DNA from 3 places in the Pontibacillus sp. HN14 genome. Region 1 is predicted to be linked to each of the others. Evidence: riboswitches for the same ligand, from Rfam matches in the RefSeq annotation. Region 1 holds a riboswitch; each other region holds the start of a gene.
The links. Region 1 has a riboswitch for cyclic di-GMP ahead of LQ226_RS00685 (glycoside hydrolase family 191 protein). Riboswitches for the same ligand answer to the same signal wherever they lie in the genome.
Positions count from the first base shown of each region.

Region 2: linked by a shared signal. The riboswitch ahead of LQ226_RS08265 (prepilin-type N-terminal cleavage/methylation domain-containing protein) and the one ahead of LQ226_RS00685 (glycoside hydrolase family 191 protein) in region 1 are both predicted to bind cyclic di-GMP.
Region 3: linked by a shared signal. The riboswitch ahead of LQ226_RS18485 (EAL domain-containing protein) and the one ahead of LQ226_RS00685 (glycoside hydrolase family 191 protein) in region 1 are both predicted to bind cyclic di-GMP.

Region 1 covers NZ_JAJOLR010000001.1:130,573-134,785, reverse strand. Annotated here, with positions in the region: gene LQ226_RS00695 (metal-dependent hydrolase) at 1-354, shown strand, start outside; gene LQ226_RS00690 (universal stress protein) at 400-816, opposite strand; gene LQ226_RS00685 (glycoside hydrolase family 191 protein) at 949-1,821, opposite strand; cyclic di-GMP riboswitch class I at 1,860-1,946, opposite strand; gene rlmN (dual-specificity RNA methyltransferase RlmN) at 2,113-3,198, shown strand; gene LQ226_RS00675 (TetR/AcrR family transcriptional regulator) at 3,325-3,930, shown strand; gene LQ226_RS00670 (MDR family MFS transporter) at 3,966-4,213, shown strand, end outside.
Region 2 covers NZ_JAJOLR010000001.1:1,583,284-1,587,496, reverse strand. Annotated here, with positions in the region: gene LQ226_RS08275 (type IV pilus twitching motility protein PilT) at 1-35, shown strand, start outside; gene LQ226_RS08270 (type II secretion system F family protein) at 39-1,244, shown strand; cyclic di-GMP riboswitch class II at 1,324-1,407, shown strand; gene LQ226_RS08265 (prepilin-type N-terminal cleavage/methylation domain-containing protein) at 1,488-1,925, shown strand; gene LQ226_RS08260 (prepilin peptidase) at 1,990-2,742, shown strand; gene pilM (type IV pilus biogenesis protein PilM) at 2,765-3,745, shown strand; gene LQ226_RS08250 (hypothetical protein) at 3,779-4,213, shown strand, end outside.
Region 3 covers NZ_JAJOLR010000007.1:179,528-183,740, forward strand. Annotated here, with positions in the region: gene LQ226_RS18480 (FAD-dependent oxidoreductase) at 1-830, opposite strand, end outside; gene LQ226_RS18485 (EAL domain-containing protein) at 950-1,660, opposite strand; cyclic di-GMP riboswitch class II at 1,775-1,857, opposite strand; gene LQ226_RS18490 (glycoside hydrolase domain-containing protein) at 2,023-2,670, opposite strand; gene LQ226_RS18495 (LysE family translocator) at 2,775-3,407, shown strand; gene LQ226_RS18500 (hypothetical protein) at 3,436-3,717, shown strand.

The DNA of each region.
Region 1 (4,213 bases):
CTTTTCTATCCGCTACATAAGCAAAATGTGGCGTATTCGGTTATCAAAAGGGACCTATGGCTTCTTGGCGGCATGATGTTACTCACCCTTTTCTCCTTATCTCAAAAGCTCTATGGGTGGAAATGGGTGTGGAGTGGACTTCTCATTCTAGTCCTTCTGTTAGGCGGAAAAGTGTACACGAAACACCAGCTAGAGAAGACCTTAGATGAACGGTATGAGGAAGAAAACATTATCCGGATCACCACCGAACCGATTCCTTACGTAGGATACAAGTGGCGATTCACGCTTTATTCTCAAGATCAGATCACGTACGGGAAAGCTGTCGGTGGCGACATTTCAGAATTACATGAATAAAAAAAGCCACTCTTCTTGAACAAAAGAGTGGCTTACCTTTTGGCTTTATTTAATGACCATAACCGGTGCGTCCACGCGCTTAACCACTTTGTGGCTGACGCTACCTAGGATCATTTCTTGAAGGGCGTTATGGCCGCGGCTTCCGATCACGACGCAATCGTAGTTGTTGTCGTTTGCGAAGTTAACGATTGTTGGGCCTGGTTCGCCGTGAAGGATATTTGTTTCAAATGAAACGCCTTCTTGTTCTAATACTTCCTGCACGGCTCTTGTTTTTTCTTTTCGTTTTAAATCGATCTCATACTCCGTCATATTGTGGAGCACGTCTTCTTTTGATTTGTTTCCGTCTATCACAAAAACAATATCAACTGTTCCGCCGAACTGATTGGCTAAAGCTGACGCATGCTTGGCAGAACGCACGGAGTGTTCAGATCCATCTGTTGCGAGTAAGATTCGTTTGTACATTGGATTCACCCTTCTCGTTTACTAGTTTAATGATTAGACCTTCCCCCATGCTAGCAGTCCTTTAGAGCCGGCGTAAATGATAGACTCTCAGCCATTACACAAAAAAGCCCGGGGTTTACCCCCAGGCCGATTCTAACGCTTCGTTAAAAAGGAAGCACCGCTTGTCCATTGATCGTAACTGTCTTGTTCGTACGTATGAATAAACCCGTAGCGATGGGCCAGGCCTGAACTTCTCTCCCATTCTTTAAATGCAACAGTAAACACTTGAACGCCTTGCTTGTCCTTAATCTTTTGTAACTGCTGGATCTTATTTTGAGCCCATTCGTCCTGGCTTACAATCGAGTGATCAAAGCTCTCCCACATAATTCCGTCCACATAAGGAGCTGTCGCTTCCGCAAGCGTATCAAAGCCCCAATTTTGCACGATGGGAAGATTCTTGTACTGCTCCTTAATTTTCTTTAAGAATGAGACCATAGCAGCTCGCTGCTTCTTTAAGATATCCGGCTTGTCCCAAAATTCATTATCGATATCTCCGACTGTATCTAAGAAAAGGCCGTCAAATTGTTTCCCTATTATATGTTGATTGATTTCTTTATGAACGATCGCTTGATAATGCTTAGAGGTAAAATCCATTAAGTAAGACTTCCACTCTGGGTAAAAAACCTTCTTCCCGTTTCTCTTGTAAAAGTCTTCTTCTTTTAATTCCTTCATTAATGCTTGATTCCATTCCGCTATTTCCATCGTAGTGATGTAACCAAGTACCATGGTTCCGGCAGATTGAATGCGCTGAATCTGTTCTTTTCTATAATGATAAGGTTCTAGTATGACTAGATCATATGCTTTCATTTCGTTGATAACCTCAGGCGTAGGCGCGCCGTAAAAGATCTGATACGTTTCAATCCCTTTAAAGGGCTGGTTCATTTCTTCACCTTCTTTTGCTAAAGATGGCACGGCAAATCCTAGCGACAGAGATACTAATAGAAGACAAACGACAACCTTTTTCATTAATAATCCCTCCGTAAATATACGTGAGGGATGGGTGGCTTCGCAGACTGGCGATCGGTACGGATTTCCGTCGACGACCCATGTCTTTGCGCCCTTGCCTTTCGACAGGTTTGCCCATCACCAAGTATAATGTTTTGATCTACTTCTATTTTATGTCATAATAGACAATTGCACAATTTAGAACACCCTACAAATTGACTCAAAATTATGATAGTTCACTTGCTGGTTGTTTACAGCGCGCAAATGGACTACTATAGGAATAGCGATTTTTTTAAAAGGAGTTTACAATATATGAAACAATCCATTTACGGATTAACGTTTGACCAACTGACGGATTGGATTTTGGAACATGGTGAGAAGAAGTTCCGCGCCAAGCAAGTATGGGACTGGCTGTACCAAAAGCGCGTAACGGAATTCTCTCAAATGAAAAACGTCAACCAGTCTTTGATTGATCTGTTAGACGAACATTTCACCCTCGGAACACTGGCTGAAGAGATCAAACAGGAATCTCAGGACGGTACGATTAAATTTCTATTTAAACTTGAAGATGGCAACGTTATTGAGACTGTTCTTATGCGTTTCAACTACGGTCTTTCTGTTTGTGTAACGACACAGGTTGGCTGTAACATCGGGTGCTCCTTCTGCGCAAGCGGAATCCTGAGTAAGAGCCGTGACCTAACAAGCGGCGAGATTGTTGAGCAGATTATGCAGGTTCAGCACCACCTTGACCGCCAAGGGAAAGATGAGCGTGTAAGCCACATCGTCGTAATGGGAATTGGTGAACCGTTTGATAACTATGACCACCTAATGGACTTCCTAAGAGTCGTAAACGATCAGAAAGGTCTTTCTATCGGAGCTCGTCACATTACGGTCTCAACAAGTGGAATTGCACCGAAAATGTACGACTTTGCTGACGAAGGCATTCAAGTGAACTTAGCGCTATCAATTCACGCTCCAAATAATGACCTGCGCTCTAAGATTATGAAGATCAACAAAGCGTACCCGTTAGAGAAACTCATGCCTGCTATTGATTATTATCTAGAGAAGACGAACCGTCGTATTACGTTTGAGTATATCTTACTGAAAGATGTAAACGACCATAAAGAAGAAGCTGAACAGCTCGCGAACCTGCTGAAGGATAAACGTCATCTATCGTACGTGAACTTAATCCCGTACAACCCGGTAGCCGACCACCCTTACGACCGCAGTGAGAAAGAAGCGATCCTTACGTTCTATCAAACACTTATGGACCGCGGCATCAAATGCGGAGTTCGTACAGAGCACGGAACAGATATTGACGCAGCTTGTGGTCAGCTTCGCAGTAAGCAGATCGAGAAAGAAAAAGCACGTAAAAAGAAAAAACTTCAAAACAGTTAATGACACGAGGCCTTTAGTGCCTCGTGTTTTCATTTGCATTTTTGTTGACGAATGACACTCTGTCATATATAGTAGATCAAGTGCTTATGTGACACATTGTCACATGCGTGTGCAAGGAGGAGAAATATGCCGAAACCAACGTTTTATAACTTAAACGAAGAGAAAAGGGAAACGTTAATCGAGGCCGCCAAAGAAGAGTTTTCGAGAGTCTCTCTATATGACGCCTCCATATCAAATATTTTGAAGAAAGCCTGTATTCCAAGAGGCAGCTTCTATCAATATTTCGAAGATAAAGAAGATGCATTCTTTTACTTGTTAAATGAACATGCAAAAGATCAGCATGAACACTTCCTTCAGTGCTTGAAAACGCAAGATGGGGATTTATTTAAGGCGATGGCCGATTTATTTCAAACTGCGCTCGAACAGTCACAAGAAGAAGGACAGAACAACTATCTTCGGAATGTGCTGTTAAATAAAAACTATAAGATCGAGAAAGAAGTAACGAAGTACATTCGTAAGGAATCAAACGATTCTAGATTCACACAAGTGAGCCAGCTCGTAGATCTAGAAGGGTTAAATATTAAAAGCTCAGAACAGCTCTTCCACATCTTTGAAATTGTGATTGCGATCACCTTCCATAACCTGGTTCAGTGCATTGCAAATGATTACACACAAGAAGAAGCCATGGATAAATATCAAAAAGAAATCCGCATGATTCAAACTGGTCTTTGAGGATAAATTTCACTAAAAAGAAAGAAGGGAATACCGTGGACAACACGAAAGAAAACACTCAACAAGAAGAACCTATCAATAAAGTCCCGCTCATTATCGTGCTCTTATCGGGTGCATTCGCGGCCATTTTAAACCAAACCCTGCTTGCCACCGCACTGCCTAACATCATGGCAGACCTAAACTTAGAAGCGAGTACAGCTCAGTGGCTGACAACCATCTTCATGCTTGTAAACGGCGTTATGATTCCGATCACCGCCTTTTTAATTGGACGATTTACAACAAG
Region 2 (4,213 bases), 1.5 Mb from region 1:
CGGCGGCCCCGTTTTTAGAAGAGAGGGGGCAGTAGGCGATGGCTTACTTCAAGTACAAAGCCCGTACGTCTAAAGGGAAGATGAAAGAAGGCCGTATTAAGGCGGATTCAAAGCGTGAAGCGGTCGGCAAATTAAAAGACGACGGAATGACCGTTGCAACGATTAATGAACTAAATAGCATTTTATATAAGGATATTCAAATCGGCAGTCAGGTGAAAAATAAAGAATTTGTCATCTACCTTCGCCAATTTGCGACGCTGCTAGAATCTGGTATCTCGCTTATTCAATCGACCTACATTCTGAAAGATCAAACGTCGAGTAAGGCGCTGCAGCGAGCGCTTACCGGGATTGCAGAAGATCTAGAGGGTGGATTATCGTTCTCTGATGCTGCAGAAAAGCACCAAAAGATTTTCCCTGATCTGTTTGTGAATATGGTCCGGGCAGGGGAAGCGGGAGGTAATTTAGATGAAATCTTAGATCGCCTGGCAGCTTACTATGAGAAGCAATATGACACGCGTCAAAAGGTGATTTCAGCGCTTGCCTATCCGTTAGTCGTTCTAGTAATTGCGATTGGAATCGTCATCTTCCTATTAAGTTTCGTCGTGCCGAGATTTGCGGACATGTTTCTCTCCTTTGGTGGAGACATCCCGCCGATTACTCAGTTTGTCATGAGCCTTGGGGAGATCTCTCAAAAGATGTGGTGGCTGTTCATCGTTATTCCACTCCTTGCTTACGGGGTAATTCGGTATATGAAACAGTACCCGCGATTTTCCTATGGGCTTGATCTTATGAAATTAAGAATTCCGATATTTGGTCCTCTCATACAAAAATCGGTGTTAGCCCGTATGACCCGAACAATGAGCTCTTTGTTTAACAGCTCTGTGCCTATTTTACAGGCGGTCTATATCACAGAACGCATTGTCGGAAATAAAGTTGTCGAATCGGTCCTTAAAACGACAAGAAAGTCCCTAGAAAAAGGGGAATCAATGGCTGGTCCCATGAAAAATCATTGGATCTTTCCTCCTCTTGTCACTCAAATGATTTCCGTTGGGGAGAGCTCTGGTTCTTTAGACCATATGCTCGGGAAAGTTGCGGATTTTTACGAATCAGAACTAGATTATGCAACCGATCGAATTAAGAGTTTAATAGAGCCTGTTATGATCGCTTTCCTGGCGCTTATTGTCGGGGGCATTGTAGCAGCCATTGCCATTCCGATGTTCTCGATCTTCGAACAAATTGGGTAAATGTGCTAAATTCATAAGATAATAGTGGTAATAATGAGACGTATTTACTATAATGGATATAGATGATCACACGTACGAAGATACCACCGGAAGCGACGAAAGGCTGGCTGTATATGGGCACTTAGCCACCCTGGAGCGAGTAGTGCAACCGACCAGACATGACAAAATCCGTGTTGATGATGTGGTCGTTTTTGTAATGATGGTGTCATAATTATTCTTATAGAAAAAGGGGAGAACAAACTCATGTTAAAGAAGTTTCGTCAATTGATGAACAAAGATGAGAAAGGTTTCACACTTGTTGAACTACTTGCTGTTATTGTTATTTTAGGGATTATTGCGGCGATTGCGATTCCTAGTATTGCGAATGTTGTTGAGAATAGCAAGAAGGATGCAGTGATTAGGACTGCTGAACAAGCTGTAGAAGCTTATCGTCTGATGGAGACATCTGAAGGAGTGGACACTGAAAAAACTTTAGAAGAACTTGCTACTGCAGGTTATTTAGAGAATAGGGAAGGCTTTACAGGCAGCGTTACGCCTTCTACAGCTACGGATGCTGATGGAGCTTCTACTGGAGAAACGACTTACACAGTAACGGTGTCTAGTGAAAAGTATACTGTTAGTGGAGATGTGTCTTCATTAGATAGAGGTAGTGTAGGTGATGTTACATCTTCAGGAAATTAATATGATTGATAACATAGATCCCTCGCTGAGGGATCTATAACTTACATATATTGGGGATGCGTTGATGGATGTTTTATTTATAATATACTTTTTGCTATTAGGTCTTATTATAGGATCTTTTTTTAACGTGGTAGGTCTAAGAGTACCTAAAAAACAAATGTTTGACCAATCGCGCTCAATTTGTCAGTACTGTAAAAATAAATTAGCTTGGTATGATTTAGTACCAGTCTTATCATATACATATTTGAAAGGTAAATGCCGCAACTGCAAAACAAAAATATCCCCCCTCTACCCGATAGTCGAAGCGGCTACGGGGTTTTTGTATGCATACAGCTTCATACGTTTTGGTTTCTCAACAGAACTAATTGTCGCTCTGCTCTTCTCATCTCTTCTCGTCATTATTACGGTAACGGATCTCAATTATATGCTCATTTCAAACAACATCCTACTCTTTTTCCTACCGCTCCTTATCATAGGACGAATCATCTCTCCACTAGAGCCATGGTGGAACCCGATTGCTGGTGGATTAACTGGCTTCCTTTTAACTATGATTATCATTTTAGTCAGCCGAGGCGGTATGGGCGGGGGAGATATGAAGTTGTTTGGCGTTATTGGCATTGTGCTTGGATTGCCGGGCGTTCTTCTAGCATTCTTTTTATCTACTTTGTACGGATCGATCATTAGCGGAGGGCTTCTTTTATTCAAGAAGATAGATCGGAAAAAGCCTGTTCCCTTTGGTCCTTATATTGTTTTGGGGGCATTGACGACTTATTTCTTCGGTTCCTCTATCATTGAGTGGTATCTTCAATTATTCTAGGAATAAAGGCAGGTGACCTATTATGCTAGGTTTTAAGAAATCGAAAGAGAGAGTTAACATTATATTTAAAGACCATGTCATCCGATACATAGAATGTGAGACTCCGGATTTCTCCGGTGTAGTGGATTACGGGGAACGCTATCTTGAAAGTGGGATTATTGAAGAGGGGAAAGTGATTGACCAGAGAGCCTTAAATGCTGTTATAGCAGAACTCGCTGAAGAGAAAGAGTGGCGGAAGAAGAAGGTGTACTTTAGCGTACCCGATGCGTCCGTGATCATTAAACCGTTTCATATTCCCAATGATCTAAAAACAGCCGATGAAGTGAAGGGCTATTTATATATGCAACTTGGTGAATCTTTACATCTTCCTTTTGAAGAGCCTGTGTTTGACTATGTGGTGTTAGAGGAGAAGGTGAATATGAATGAAGTGCTCCTTTTTGCTTATCCGGAAACCAGAATCCGGGACTTCGAGTTAGCTCTCCTTGAAGCGAATACAAAGCCAGCTGTAGCGGATTTAACATTTTTATCTTTGTACCGGCTATATTACGATTTAGATTATGCGCGTCCTGAAGATCATCTCTTAACGCTTCAGTGGAATATGGATGGTGTTGTCATTACGGTCTTTCATGACGATCATCCTCATTTTACACGCTACATGAAGAGTGGATTGGATGAATCGCTTTGGGAAGTTCCTCACACGGATGATGATGCTGTTCGCTGGACGGGGAATGAGAAAGAATTGGATGCTTACATAGATGAACAAATGAGAGAAGTAGAGCGGATCATGAACTTCTATCGCTACTCTGTTACAAACGGGGAGTCAGCTGTTACGAATCTATTAATATCAGGTGACTTTCCGTGGCTAGAGGATGTGTACAAGAAGTGTCATATCCATTTTAATCTTGATGTGAGAATGATTGAACCGGGTGAGTATTCAGCTGAAAGGGATGAGGACATTCCATTTCGCTATGCAGAGAGTGTTGGCCTGGCATTGAAGCCATAGAAAGATGGAAGTCTTGAGGGGGATCGAAGGGTTATGAAGGTAGAAATTAACTTACTCGAACAGAAAGAGAAACAAAATGTAGTGCCTTATTTGTTAGGTCTTGTCGCATTGCTTGCCCTTCTTTTGATCTGGCTTCTCCTTTACATGGACAAGCAGGCTGCACTAGATGAAGTAGAAGATGTAAATAGCCAAATTCAACAGGTGAGAGTACAGCAACAGGAGTATCAAGAAGCGCTGAAAGATGAGGTTCAAACGAATCGTCGTGAACTGAAGCGATCGGTTGAAGCGTTAGAGAGCAACCTCTTCCCTGCAGTATCATTACTTGAACGCATGGTTTCCTTGCTTCCTGAGCGGGGGTTCTTTGAGCGATACGTATACGTTCGCCCGCAGTCACTCCTTCTTTATGTTCGCTTTGACGATTTTCAGGATGTGGCGGCCTACACCAATCGTTTAATAGACGAAGATTAC
Region 3 (4,213 bases), on a different contig from region 1:
CGTTTTGGATCGTCCGCACTCAAAAACATGCCATCAAGAGTTTGGTTCGTTTTAGCCGCTACAATATAGGAACGCTCGGCATACATGCGGCTGAAGAAGAACCCTTTTCCGTCATAAAAAGGGAAGTGTGAAGTGGAGACGATAGAGCCGCAGGTCACCTTTGCCCCATTTTTTGTTACGATGCGTGGGTTGGTGCCTTCTTCAATATCTGTTGCTACAGTATGTTCATAAATGTGAACATCTTTGTTCTCCATCTCTTTGACAAGGTAGTGTAAGTAAGAGAGTGGATTAAATTGTGCTTGATTTTCCATAACAATGGCTTTCTTTATAGAAAGATCAAGAGGGATCGTATCTAACCCCTTCCCAGGAATGTTCAGTGTCTCATAGGCTTTAGCCTCTAACTCGATTTTTCGTTTATTCTCCTCGCTAATCCCGTAAATATAAGCGTCTTCAGCTGAGAATTGACAGTCGATTTTATGTTCTCTGACGATACGTTCGATAAATTCAAGAGCCTCTTGATTGGCTCGGTAATAGGTCCGGGCTTGTTCAACTCCGAAGTGCTGAATGAGTTCATCGTAAATAAGGTCGTGTTGGGCGGTTATTTTAGCTGTCGTATGACCTGTAGTTCCTTGAAGGATTCGGTCGGCATCCAATAAAGCTACGCTTAGCCCTTCTTTAGAGAGCAGGTAAGCGAGTGTCACTCCCGTAATACCAGCCCCAACAATGCCCACATCTACCCTGATGTCTTCTTGAAGCGACTCAAATTCAGGCAAATCCGTTTGCTTCATCCACAACGTTTCTTCATTAGCTAAATGGCTGTTCTCTTTCATCATGCTCCTCCTTGGCATTCATTCTATTATGTACTATGCCGTGGAGGTGGGTGAACTATACCAAAAGGAAGGAAAAGGAACCAGTCGTTTTATCAGACAAAAGGCGGTAATGGATGTCATTACCCTGTTATTAGAGAAGCGGGTTTGCCGATATAGTAACCCTGAGCCACATCAATTCCAATCTCTGTAGCAACGTGAAGGTCTTCCGCTGTTTCGATCCCCTCCAATACAACAGTTGTATCTCCCTTAAAGTATTCCGTAAAAAGAGAAACGAGCTTTTGTTTCTTATCGTTTGAAGCTAGATCTGTGGCAAAGTAACGATCTAACTTCAGGTATTCTGGTTCCATTTCGACAGCCTTCTTTAAAGAGGTAGCCCCTTGTCCGAAATCATCTATCGCAAATTGAATACCCATTTTCCTTAGTAAAGCAATACGATTAGAAAGGAGGGGAGACTCCCACATGGATGCTTCCTCTTTCGCCTCATTCATTTCGAATACAATAGAAGGGCCAGATTGTGCATGCCGCTCTAACATGGAGACCATAAACCGAATGAAGTTAGGATGAAGGAGTGTGGACATAAACATATTTAAAAATAGTTTTTGATTGTGTGATTGATGAGAGTAGTGTGCAAAAGCTTTCTCAATGGATACGGTATCAAGTTTATAGAGAATATTTGATTCCTTAGCAGTTTTAAAAAGTGCTTCAGGATTGGATTGAATCGTGGAGCGAAGCAAAGCTTCATATCCGTAAATTGCATCATCGGCCAGGTGGTGAAGGGGCTGATAATAGTGAAATAAACGATCTTTCTGTAGAAGTTCAAAAATATTCATAAAATCCCCCGTGTTCATAGAGTAGTAGAACTGATTTGCTTCTTTATACGAACGAGATCTCTAGATTAATGAATGGTCATTCAATAGAAGAAATAAAAAAACCTCATTGAATAACATCAATGAGGCCGGTTGCGCTACTAGCTCGACCAACCATAAGCGCCCAAGTACAGATTGGTTTCAAGGCTTCCTGTCATATTATGTAGAAACTAGTACTATTATCATAGCAATATTTGCTTAGCAAATAAAGGCTAATAGTTTTAATTTTTTTACAATTTACACATTCCCTTTAAAACATCATACATTCACATCGGTTAAAAAGGCTAAGAGACCATCCACCATCGCGGTTCTTAGCCCAACCATCATTACCACAATAAATTGAAAAGGCGATCTTTTATCAGATTGGTTTCGATTGGGCATGCTTGAGCATTCCGCCCGTATTCCCATCCCCATACATTGGCCTTGCAAGAAGGTTTGGACGGTGCATATTTAGGAGCTTTTCTGGCTCTTGTCACACCTGGTGCCGGCTGGGCGCTCCACAGTATAGACTGTTTAGCTACTTTTTCATTTTTTGAGACGGCTTTACAAAAAGCGTCATTAAAGTTCCCACGTAACGGGTCACAATAAAAGCCGGGAACATAGCCAGAAGAAGTCATCCCCTCTACATATCCCCGAATCCATGATTCATCGATGCCGTGGGACGAATCGATCCTTGCAAACAGAACCGTTTCTTTTGGGAAATCCAATCGTCTCGCATGGAAAACGGCATTCTGAGCAATCACTTTTCCTTTTCGAAACCCTTTTGACTCGGTAAAATTATTATAAATGGCCATAACTCTTGTGCCACTATTGTGCAGACGTTCAATTTCAGACACGGTAAGGCCTTCCGACACATTCGGAACGGTGGATAAATAGCGTGCCCAGTATTTTGGTTTTCCGTAATTCTTTAGTACACAATCATATAATTCTTGAGTGGCTTCCTGTGAAGAACCCACACCCCATTGATAAGCCATGTTGTGCTCCTCTCTGCATCAGAAAAAACTTCCAATGTAAACGTTGAACGACTAATATAGAACCTATACATATCCTATTCAAAAGAAGGAAGTAGGTGTTTCACATGAGTATTTATCTTTTGTTTTCCTTTCTTGTGGCTGCAGTTGTTCTCACGCTAATGCCTGGTCCTGATAATTTATTCGTATTAGCACAGAGCATTTCTCAGAATAAAAAAGCAGGAATCGCTACAACATTGGGTCTTTGTACGGGCATTCTCGTTCATACCACAGCAGCGGCTCTTGGGATTACAGCCCTTGTATATCAATCGTCACTCGCGTTCATGATCGTAAAATATGCCGGTGCAATTTATTTATTGTATTTAGCGTGGCAAGCGTTCCGGGAAGAGGGAGAAGACCTGCAAGTCGAGTCAAGGCAACGCCTTGATTATAAGAAGTTATATAAACGAGGCGTCCTAATGAATGTACTTAACCCGAAAGTTTCGTTGTTCTTTCTGGCTTTATTCCCTCAGTTTATTGACCGTTCAACAGATGCCTTTGGAGTTCCTTATCAAATGATCGGACTCGGAATCATATTTATGGTGCAAGCCTTTCTTATATTTTCAGCCATTAGTTTCTTCTCTGAGAAACTCGGAAACTGGATATCAAGAGTTCCCCGAATTGGGAGAAGGTTAAATATAGGAAAAGGAATCTTATTAGGTGTAATCGGCATTAGTCTTGTATTTGGAGAAAAGTCTTAGCAACAAAGGGTAGAAGGGAGAGAAATCAGTGGATGTACTTCTCTTAAGTTCTGTAGCCATAACAGTCTTATTCAGTGGTTTAGCTTACATACTGGGGAAGCAGGGGTCCATATGGTCAGTAATAGTTCCCTGCGTGGTAATGGCAATCGGGCTTTTAACCATCGTAGCCGCGTTTATCGCAGGTATAAGTGATGGGATTGGGATTGCACTTGGGGTTATAGGAGGAGCCATTTTTTTCTCTTCCTTCCTCCCTTTTTTCATAGCCCTCGCATTCTTCTCTTCGCGTAATTTATATAATGAGCGAAAATAACAGGAACCCTTTTAATACAGCCTTTATAAAAGGGGGTCTGTTAAAGTTGGTTGTTGATTTTTACACGTCACATAGTCCCTAATATGGAGCGCCGGAAAGTGGAATAGTTCCGTTAGCGTTAGTTAGAGCGTAAGGTGGTTCGGGAAATCACTCGCTTTCCGCGGCCCCACATGAGGTGGGGTCGTTCGACGTTGGCGATTGACGTGACTGTCTTAGTCGAACTTCATTATTCCCTTAAAAGCCTCCCCGCTGGAACTAGACTGGCTCCTTATGCCGCAGGAGTGTCGCAATTTCCCGAACCACCTTTGCCATATTTAGAAAAACGGAAACATGCCATATGAGGAAGTAGAGTGTTGAATCTACGCTACAATTCAGCTGTAGGGCCGTCTCATCAATCTTAGATAAGGGGTGTCTGGGGAACGAGGAGACTCCTACGGGAGAAAGAGGTCGACGAGACCCCGCAGGGCACGAATTTTGCCCGAGGAGGCTCGACAGC